Regions from separate parts of the Xanthomonas albilineans genome, predicted to be linked through region 2. Evidence: riboswitches for the same ligand, from Rfam matches in the RefSeq annotation. Region 2 holds a riboswitch; the other holds the start of a gene.
The links. A riboswitch is a leader RNA that binds a small molecule or an ion and turns the genes downstream of it on or off. The one in region 2 is predicted to bind cobalamin.
Positions count from the first base shown of each region.

Region 1: another riboswitch for cobalamin. It lies ahead of btuB (TonB-dependent vitamin B12 receptor); the one in region 2 lies ahead of metE (5-methyltetrahydropteroyltriglutamate--homocysteine S-methyltransferase).

Region 1 covers NZ_CP046570.1:3,176,698-3,181,636, forward strand. The annotation lists gene queD (6-carboxytetrahydropterin synthase QueD) at 141-503, shown strand; gene XaFJ1_RS13270 (phasin family protein) at 704-1,081, shown strand; gene bioD (dethiobiotin synthase) at 1,283-1,978, opposite strand; gene XaFJ1_RS13280 (GAF domain-containing protein) at 2,099-2,581, shown strand; gene XaFJ1_RS13285 (TfoX/Sxy family protein) at 2,592-2,993, shown strand; cobalamin riboswitch at 3,012-3,234, shown strand; gene btuB (TonB-dependent vitamin B12 receptor) at 3,349-4,939, shown strand, end outside.
Region 2 covers NZ_CP046570.1:215,030-219,968, forward strand. The annotation lists gene metE (5-methyltetrahydropteroyltriglutamate--homocysteine S-methyltransferase) at 24-2,315, opposite strand; cobalamin riboswitch at 2,527-2,780, opposite strand; gene XaFJ1_RS00865 (hypothetical protein) at 3,195-4,145, shown strand; gene dusA (tRNA dihydrouridine(20/20a) synthase DusA) at 4,309-4,939, shown strand, end outside.

The DNA.
Region 1 (4,939 bases), 760 kb from region 2:
ACAGTCGCCAGCCCGCGTGGACGTATCCACAAATGCCGCCCTTCGGGGCGGCATGCAGCTCGACCCATCTCCATAGAAGTAGCCAGGGCATACACGATCACGCCACTGATATCGCACGACTCTCCTCATACAATGTCGCCATGGACATCTTCAAAGTTTTCACCCTAGAAGCGGCACACCGCCTACCCAACGTACCGCCAGGTCACAAATGCGCGCGTCTGCACGGACATTCGTTCCGGGTCGAATTGCACGTCAGTGGGGAGCCAGATCCCGAAACCGGCTGGCTTGTCGATTTCGGCGACATCAAGGCCGCGTTCCTGCCGCTCTACGAGCAACTCGACCACCACTACCTCAACGACATTGAGGGCCTGGAAAATCCGACCAGCGAGCGTCTGGCCGTGTGGATCTGGGAGCGGCTCAAGCCAGTCCTGCCCATCCTCAGCGAAGTGGTGGTGCACGAGACCTGCACCTCCGGCTGCCGCTATCGCGGCCCTGCGGCCTGAGCCCGACGGGTCGCCGCACACGCCCCAGCCCGCGACCACATCCCGAACGCCACCGGGAGCGTCTATTTTTAATTCAAGCTATTGATTTTGAATAAATTTAAACGGATCCTGAGCGGCTTCAGAAAAATCATGTTGCAATGCAGCAGGATCGGAGTATGTTGCGCTGCAACAGCCAATCAGCATTCCCACGGAGTTGCATGATGTCCGCCCAGTTCAACGACCAGTTCAGCAGCTATACCCAGCAGTTCGCCGCTACCGCAGCGCGTGCCAATCGTCTGGCGCTGGAAAGCGCGGAGGGCGTGTTCGGCGTACAGTTGAAAACTTTCGAGAAGAACATCTCGGCCACCGCCAGCTTCCTCAGCGAACTGACCGAAGCGCGAGATCTTGGCAGCATCCAGGCGCTGTGGCCGAAGGGCTTGCAGTTGGCCCGCGACAGCTTCGAGCGTCTGGCCACGGCCAACCAGGAAGTGTTCGGTCTCGGCCTGAAGACCTCAGAAGCCATCGGCCAGTTGGCCAAGCATCAGTTCGAAGCAGCCACCGAACAGGCTGCGGCGAAGCCGAAAACTACCAGCAAGTAATCTCTCGCTCTACGTCGCTGCGGCCATGCCGCGCGACGCACCCGGCGGTCTGCATGGGCCCCTCCCCCCATGCAACCTCAGGCCCGGTGGATCCCTCCCTCCACCGGGCTTTTTTATGCGCCGGATTCAGGCCTCTGCACGGGTATCGCACTGCTGCAAGCACAGCGCGTACGTCACCGCTGCATTGCGCCACGGCACGACTCAGCCCGGCGCCACCTGCTCGCCGGACCACGGCTGCAGGAACGTTGCCAGTTGCTCGGCCTGCGGCTGCGGCCTATACGGCAGACGTCCCCAGCACGGCATCGGCAGCCGTTCGCTCAGCATCGCCATGTTGTCGTCGATACGCTCCATCGCCGGGTCGATCTCGTTCCCGATCCAGCCGATGCACTGCAAGCCATCGGCAGCGATCGCCGCGGCGCTCAGCCGGGCGTGATTGAGGCAACCCAGGCGCAAGCCCACCACCAACACCACCGGCAAACCCAGCGCGCGTGCCAGGTCGGCCTGATCCAGCGTCGCCGATAGCGGCGCCGCCCAGCCACCGACGCCTTCCACCACCAACACATCCGCCAGGGCACGCAAGCGGGCGAAGGCAGCGGCGATCGGCTCCAATGACAGTTGCACACCCGCATCGGCAGCGGCCAGTTCCGGTGCCAACGGCAACGGCAAGGCGTAGGGATTGAGATCGTGATACGCCGGGCACGGCACACTCGCCGCCTGCAACGCCAGCGCATCTTCGTTGCGCCAGCCATCGGCGTGACGCTCGCAGCCGCTGGCGACCGGCTTCATGCCGACCGCGCGCTGACCGCGCGTGCGCAAGGCATGCAACAGCGCAGTGCTAGCGATGGTCTTACCGATGCCGGTATCGGTGCCGGTGACGTAGAAGGCGGGAAAACGCATGACAAAAGCCTGTGGATTGAGCGGCAAAACGCGCGGCGGCGCGCAGGATAGCCGGCAACGCGCCCGACGTCAGCCCTGCGACGGCGCTCACAAGGCAGGTCGCGCTGCTAGACTCGCACGATGTTCGCGTCCTCCTCGCTTACCGGCAGCAAGCCGGAACAGTACGCCCAGTTACTCGCTCAGGCGCGTGCGCTGGTCGCTGGCGAACCCGATCGCATCGCCAATGCCGCAAATCTGGCAGCGCTGGTGTACCACGCGTTGCCGCAACTGAACTGGGTCGGTTTCTATCTCTACGATGGCAAGGAACTGGTGGTCGGGCCGTTCCAGGGCCTGCCCGCGTGCGTGCGCATTCCCTTGCACAAGGGTGTGTGCGGCGCCGCCGCCAGCAGCGGGCAGACCCAGCGCATCGACGATGTGGAGACATTTCCCGGGCACATCGCCTGCGATGCGGCCTCGCGCTCCGAACTGGTCGTGCCACTGCTACGCAATGGCGCCCTGATCGGCGTGTTCGATCTGGATAGCCCAGACCTGGCCCGCTTCGACGCCGACGACCAATGCGGCCTGGAAGCCATCGCACAGGTCTTCGTCGACAGCCTGCGATAGACGCACCGCGATGCGTCGTCCGACCAAGCTGCGCAACATCGGCCCCAAGAGCACCGCCTGGCTGCGTCAGGTGGGCGTGCACACACCCCAGGATCTGGCGGCGGCCGGTGCAATTGGCGCCTTCCTCAAGGTCAAGCGCGCCGGCTTCAAACCCAGCCTCAACCTGCTGTACTCGCTGGAAGGCGCGTTGCGCGACTGCCATTGGCAGCAACTGCCCGAAGCACGACGCACGCAGTTGCTGAGCGAACTGGAAACCGCAGCAACCGCATTGCAGGCCGCCCACGGTCGACCAATGGCCGCGCCAGTGGCGACCACCCGCTTCGCTCGCGACGACGACGACGACAAGGCTCACAACAGCACTGGGAGCGATGAGGAGCCCAGCCGCCGCGCCGGCACCAGTGCGATCGACTGAACCGCGCCACAATGGCGTACAATCGAGCCACTTCAAGGTGACCCGCCGGCTCCGGCCCGCGGGTTGAAACGGGAAGCCGGTGCGTCTTGCGACAAAGCCGGCGCTGCCCCAGCAACGGTAAGCGATCCGCGCTGACGACCCACACCGCTGTGCCATGGCATGGGCAGGCGTCGCAGCCGGGAGGTCCGCCTCCGCCTCCGCCATCGCCAGCCCGGAGACCGGCCTTGCAGTTCACAGGTTGCGATGCGCGGGCGTCGCGCGTGCTGCGCCATGTTCGGTGCTGTCCACTCGCTCGCTCCCATTCGCGACTCCCTTGTTGTCACAGCGCACGCTCGCGCGCCGGAGTTGCTACCCCATGTCGTCCCACCTGCTTTCGGTCGCAATCGCGTCCGCCCTGTTCCTGCCTTCGCTGGCGCTGGCCGCCGATGCCGCCAACGACCTCGATCAGGTCCTGGTCACCGCCACCCGCACCCAGATCGCAGTGGAGGACAGCGTGGTACCGGCACAGGTCATCGACCGCGCCGAGATCGAACGCAGCCAGGCCGATTCGCTGGCGCAGTTGCTGCAAGGCCGGGCAGGCATCGGTATCTCCAACCAGGGCGGGCTGGGCAAGTTGACCACCCTGAACCTGCGCGGCAGCGAATCGGACCACGTGTTGGTGCTGGTAGACGGCGTTCGCATCGGCTCGGCCAGCGCCGGCTTGGCCGCGTTCCAGGACCTGCCGCTGAGCCAGATCGAACGCATCGAGATCGTGCGCGGCCCGCGTTCGAGCCTGTACGGCTCCGACGCCATCGGCGGCGTCATCCAGATTTTCACCCGCCATGCCGGCCAGGGCTTCCAACAGAACCTGAGCCTGGGCGGCGGCAGCGATGGCCTGCGCGACGCCAGCGCCGGCTTCAGCAACCGCGGCACGCGCGGCTGGCTCGCCGTGCAGAGCGGTTACCAGAAGACCCGCGGCATCAACGCCTGCAACGGTTCGGCCATGCTGTTCGCGGGCTGCTTCGTCGACCAGCCCGACCGCGATGGCTACCGCAACGTCTCGCTGAGCGCACGCGGCGGCTACGCGCTGAGCGATACGCTGCGGGTCGCAGGTCAGGCGCTGAACATCGACAGCCGCAACGCATACGACGGCGACCCGGTATACGCCGGCAACGAGGCCGACAACACCCAACAGGTGTTCGGCGGCACCCTCGACTGGACCCCATCCGAGCGCCTGCACCTGAGCACGCAACTCGGCCGCAATGTCGACGATGCCCACAGCTACTACCGCGCTCCGGGCAGCCACACGCGCAGCTTTGTCAGCACCTTCGACAGCCGCCGCGATACCGCGGCGGCGCAGGGCGACATCACCCTGACCGAAGGCCACCTGCTCAGCGTCGGCAGCGACTGGCAGCGCGAACAAGTGACCAGCACCACCGCCTTCGACGTCGACAGCCGCCGCAATACCGGCGTGTTCGCCGAATACCAGGGCCATTTCGGCGCACAACAGCTACAGGCCAGCGTGCGCAGCGACGACAACCAACAGTTCGGCGAACACACCACCGGCAGCCTCGGCTGGGGCCTGGCCCTGGGCGGCGGGGTCAAACTCACCGCCAGCATCGGCACTGGCTTCAAGGCGCCGACCTTCAACGACCTGTATTTCCCCTTCGCCGGCAACCCGGCACTGAAACCGGAGAAGTCCAAGAGCGGGAACCTGGGCGTGGCACAGTACGCGGACACTTGGAACTGGACCTTCAACGCCTACGAAACCCGCGTCGACGACCTGATCTCCTACGACGCCGCCACGTTCCTGCCGGTGAATGTGGACGAGGCGCGCATCCGCGGTGCCGAGCTGACCGGTTATGCGACGCTGGCCGGCTGGGAACTGTCGGCGCAGCTGAGCCATACCGATCCACGCAACCGCAGCGACGGCGACAACCGCGACAACTGGCTGGCGCGGCGCGCAC
Region 2 (4,939 bases):
GTGCTGCGCCGGGCATCGTCACCTCACGCTGCCTGGGCGTGTTGCGTGCGCAATTGCTGCGCCGCCTCCACCATCGCCTTGAGCGCACTGCGCGTCTCCGGCCAGCCGCGGGTCTTTAGGCCGCAGTCGGGGTTGACCCAGATGTGCTGCGGGTCCAATACCGCGCGGGCTTTGTCCAGCAGTTCCACCATTTCTCGCGTGCTGGGGACGCGCGGGGAATGGATGTCGTAGACGCCCGGGCCAATCGAATTCGGATAGCTGTAGCGCACGAACGCATCGAGCAACTCCATGCGCGAGCGCGAGGTCTCGATCGAGATCACATCGGCATCCAACGCTGCCACCGATTCGATGATGTCGTTGAATTCGGAGTAGCACATGTGGGTGTGGATTTGGGTCGTATCGCGCACGCCGGCCGCGCTGATGCGGAAGCACTGCACTGCCCAGTCCAGATACGCCTGCCAGTCCGCACTGCGTAGCGGCAGGCCCTCGCGGAACGCGGGTTCGTCGATCTGAATCACGCCGATGCCGGCGGCTTCCAGGTCGCGAACCTCATCGCGTAACGCCAGTGCGATCTGCCTGCAGGTTTGTGCGCGTTCCTGGTCGTCGCGCACGAACGACCACTGCAGCATCGTCACCGGGCCGGTCAGCATGCCCTTCATCGGCCGATTGGTCAGTGACTGCGCATACTGCGACCAGCGCACCGTCATTGGCGCAGGACGTTGCACGTCGCCGTAGATGACCGGTGGTTTCACGCAGCGCGAACCGTAGCTCTGTACCCAGCCATATTGGGTGAAGGCGAAGCCGTCGAGTTGTTCGCCGAAGTATTCGACCATGTCGTTGCGCTCGAACTCGCCATGCACCAGCACGTCTAAACCGAGTTGTTCCTGGATGCGGACGCAACGCTCGGTCTCCGCGGCGATGAAAGCATCGTACTCGGCATCGCTGAGCTTGCCCGCCTTGTGCTGCGCACGCGCCTGACGCACCTGCTCGGTCTGTGGGAACGAGCCGATGGTGGTGGTCGGATAGGCCGGAAGTTGCAGTGCGGCCTGCTGCGCCTGCTTGCGTTTTGGATACGGCGTTTGACGGTGTCCGGCATCCTCGTTCAGCGCGGCCAGGCGCTGTGCCACGTCGGGGCGGTGTACGCGCGTGGAGGCGCGCCGCGCTGCCAGGGCATCGCGCGCGGCGGCGAGCGCCGTCTGTGCCTGCGGCAGGTCGTCCAGCGCATCGGCCAGCGTGCGCAGTTCCTGCAGTTTTTGTTTGGCGAACGCCATCCAGGTGAACAGATCCGGATCCAGGCGGGTTTCTTGCTGCAGATCCACAGGGACATGCAGCAGCGAGCACGATGGTGCCAGCCACAGTCGTTCGCGCCCGAGATGGCCGGCGGCATAGCGTGCCAGGGTCAGCGCGTTGTCCAGCGGAGTGCGCCACACATTACGGCCGTTGACCAATCCGGCGGACAGGATGCGGTCAGCCGGCAGCGCCTTCAGCACGGCATCCAACTGCGCCACGCCGCGCACCAGATCCACGTGGATGCCGTCCACCGGCAGCCCTATTGCCAAGTCGAGGTTGTCGCCGAGCTCGCCGAAATAGGTCGTCAACAGCAGCTTTGGTCGCGGCTTCCCCGCCAGGAACGCATAAGCACGGCGGTAGGCATCGTGTGTAGCCTCGTCCAGGTCCAGCACCAGGGCGGGCTCGTCGATCTGCACCCATTCCGCGCCGGCCGCTTGCAGCTTCTGCAGCAGTTCGGCATAGACCGGCAGCAGGCTATCCAACAGCGCCCAGCGGTCGCTACCGTCCACTGTCTTGGACAGCGCCAGGAACGTCACCGGCCCGATCAGCACCGGCCGGGTGAGGATGCCCTGTGCCTTGGCTTCCAGGAAGTCGCCCAGCGGCTTGTCGCCGCGCAGACGGAAATGCTGATTGCGCGCCAGCTCCGGCACCAGATAGTGGTAGTTGGTGTCGAACCACTTGGTCATTTCCAGCGCGTGCAGATCCAGGCCGTTTTCCTGTGTGCCGCGCGCCATCGCGAAGTAGCCGGCCAGCGGGTCGGCGTCTGCGAGCGCGCGATAGCGCTGCGGGATCGCATCGAACAAGAATGCGGTGTCCAGCATCGTGTCGTACAGGCTGAAGTCGTTGCTGGGTGGTACGTCCACTCCGACATCGCGTTGCAGTTGCCAGTGACGCTGGCGCAGTTCGCGCGCGGTGTCCTGCAGTTGCGCGCTGTCGGTTTCGCGGCGCCAGTAGCGTTCCAGCGCGCGTTTGAGCTCGCGCCGCGCACCGATGCGCGGGAAGCCGAGATTGGTCACGATCGTCATGTTGCGTTTCCTCATTGCATTCATTGGCATTGAGGAACGAAGGAACCGCGCGTCGCGCGTCCGCTTACACGAAACGCTCGCCACACCAGCGACCTTCGCCCCCGCGGGCGAACCGGTACCGTGCGGAAAGGCGGAAGACGCGGCGCGGCGCGGGGCCACGTCACGGTTCCAGCCGCCTCCCCGCGGAGGTGCCAGGTCGAATCAGAGGACGCACTGTCCTCCGGCCGGGGCCGGTATTCGGGCTGATGGACGTGCGTACCGTACCGGCTGCGCGCCTACTGTCCGTCGCTTCCCAGGCCTGCATGCGCCGGCCCAGTGCCATTGACGGAGGTCGTTTCCATTCACCGCTGCGGGGCAGCTCCGGAATGGGCGGGCGCTTGCGGCGCCCGCTTTCACCGGATTCCCGTTTAAATCCATCCCTTCATCCGAATGAAGCGATGGATACCTTCGGCGAGCGCACCATAGGCCGAATTTGGCCGGCGGTCAAGCGCCATCGCCGTGGTGCCTGCCGTGGTGGTGAACGTCGGTCCGGCAACGCACGCACCACCGACCCGCTCGCGCGCCATTGCGCCGCGGTTGCCGGCATATGTGTTTGTTCAAGGTTGAAGAATTGGTTGAGAGTTGGGAGAGGAACCCCCCCCCCCCTGGGTCAAACGCGATGTCTCTGTAATCTGGCAGTCCGTTGCACTGTTATGCGCATGGAATAGCCGTGAAAAGGCCTGAGACTATAGGTCGATTGGCACAGGGCAGCCATGTATTCCATGGGATATGTTGGCAGTGCCGCGATGGGCGGGCGCACGGATGGGGGCTGTCTCGGGCGGCACCTACCACCTGTGGTTGCGCCGCGCGGGTGCGTCTTTCCAACCCAGGTAACCTTTCATGCTTAATGCGCTTTTCCTTCGCTCCGGCGTGTGTGTGTCCCTTCTCATTGCGGTCATCACCGCAGGTGCCACGACGGCTGATCCAGCCGCGGACAAGTCCGCGACGGTGCCATTCGTGTACCGCAAACTCGGTGGGGCAACGCGGCCGGTCGTCAACGTGCAGTTGAACGGGCATCCTTACCAGATGATGGTGCATTCGAATGCGTCGTTCTACATGCAGTTGGTCCATCACGTCGCTAAAGAGGTGGGAGTTAGAGATCTGCAACATCGGGGTACTTACGGAATCCAAGAGCCGGGCAAGCTCAGTCCGCTCGGACTCGACGGCGGTAGATTGAACCTGCTCACGATGGGCAAGGCCAACGCTGTGAACGTGCCGGTGTCTGTTTTCGAGACGCCAGAGCCTAAAAACGGCGTGGGAATGCTGGGGATCAAATGGATCGCCGCAAATCGCGTGGTGCTGGATTATCCCGGCAAGCGTGTGTTGGTGAGTCCCGATGCCATGCAGACGTCGACCCTGCGTGCAAGCTTGTTGGCCAAGGGATATGTGGCCGTGCCCATGCAGTTCGACAAGGAGCAAGAGCGTTATACCGTCAGAGCGGCGCTTGGCTCGGTGGAGCGGTCGATGACCGTCAGCACGGTCGGGGAAGTCGACATCGACCCGGAATTCGCGAGTCAGGCCGGTGTGGAAAAGTCCGAGGAGAGCAAGCTAATGTCGGGCCCCAAGGGGGCGCAAAATTACGCTTATCTGACCAAGCATCCGGTTGTTGTGCGGATCGGCGACTGGTCGTCCAAGCCCATGCAGGATGCCTGGATCGAGGATCAGTATGCGTATATGAGCCAGCCTCGCCCAACTGGGGAGGCGCTGGGCGGGATGCTGGGAGCGGATTTCCTGGTAAACGCGGGGGCGGTCATCGATTTTGGAAACAAGACGCTCTACCTGCGCAAGTAGCCGTGGGAGCGGCGAAAGCCGCAGTCGATCCGGCTGCGGCAATCTCCGGCGGGAATGCGCGCTCGCCCCCGCCGGCGTTCATGGCGAAGGTGTAAGCTATTGATCCCAAAGTCAATGATTCAGCGTTGCGGCGTGCCGCCGACAACACCGCCCCGCCGTGCCGATCACGCTCCCGTCCCCCACCCTTGACCTGCCCGCGCGCTATGCCGCATCGCTGCGCCTGTCGGTTGCCCCGATGATGGATTGGACCGACCGCCACTGTCGGGTATTCCACCGGCTGCTGGCGCCGTCGGCGCGGCTTTACACCGAGATGGTGCATGCCAATGCGGTGGTGCTGGGCGATCGCGCACGGCTGCTGGATTACGATGCCGCCGAACACCCGCTGGCGTTGCAGTTGGGTGGCAGCGATCCTGCGTTGCTGGCGCAGGCCGCGCGGATCGGTCAGGACTGGGGCTACGACGAGATCAATTTGAATTGCGGCTGCCCGTCCGACCGGGTCCAGGCCGGGCGCTTCGGTGCCTGCCTGATGCGTGAGCCGGGCTTGGTGGCCGAGTGCGTGGCGGCAATGGCAGCGGCGGTGGACGTGCCGGTGACGGTGAAGTGTCGGCTGGGGGTGGATCAGGACAACGACGAGGCTGCATTCCTGGCGTTTGTCGATCATGTGGCGGCGGCGGGATGCCGCCAGTTCGTCGTACATGCGCGCAACGCCTGGCTGCAGGGCCTGTCGCCCAAGGAAAACCGCGAGGTGCCGCCGTTGCGCTACGACTGGGTCTATCGGCTCAAGCGCGAACGTC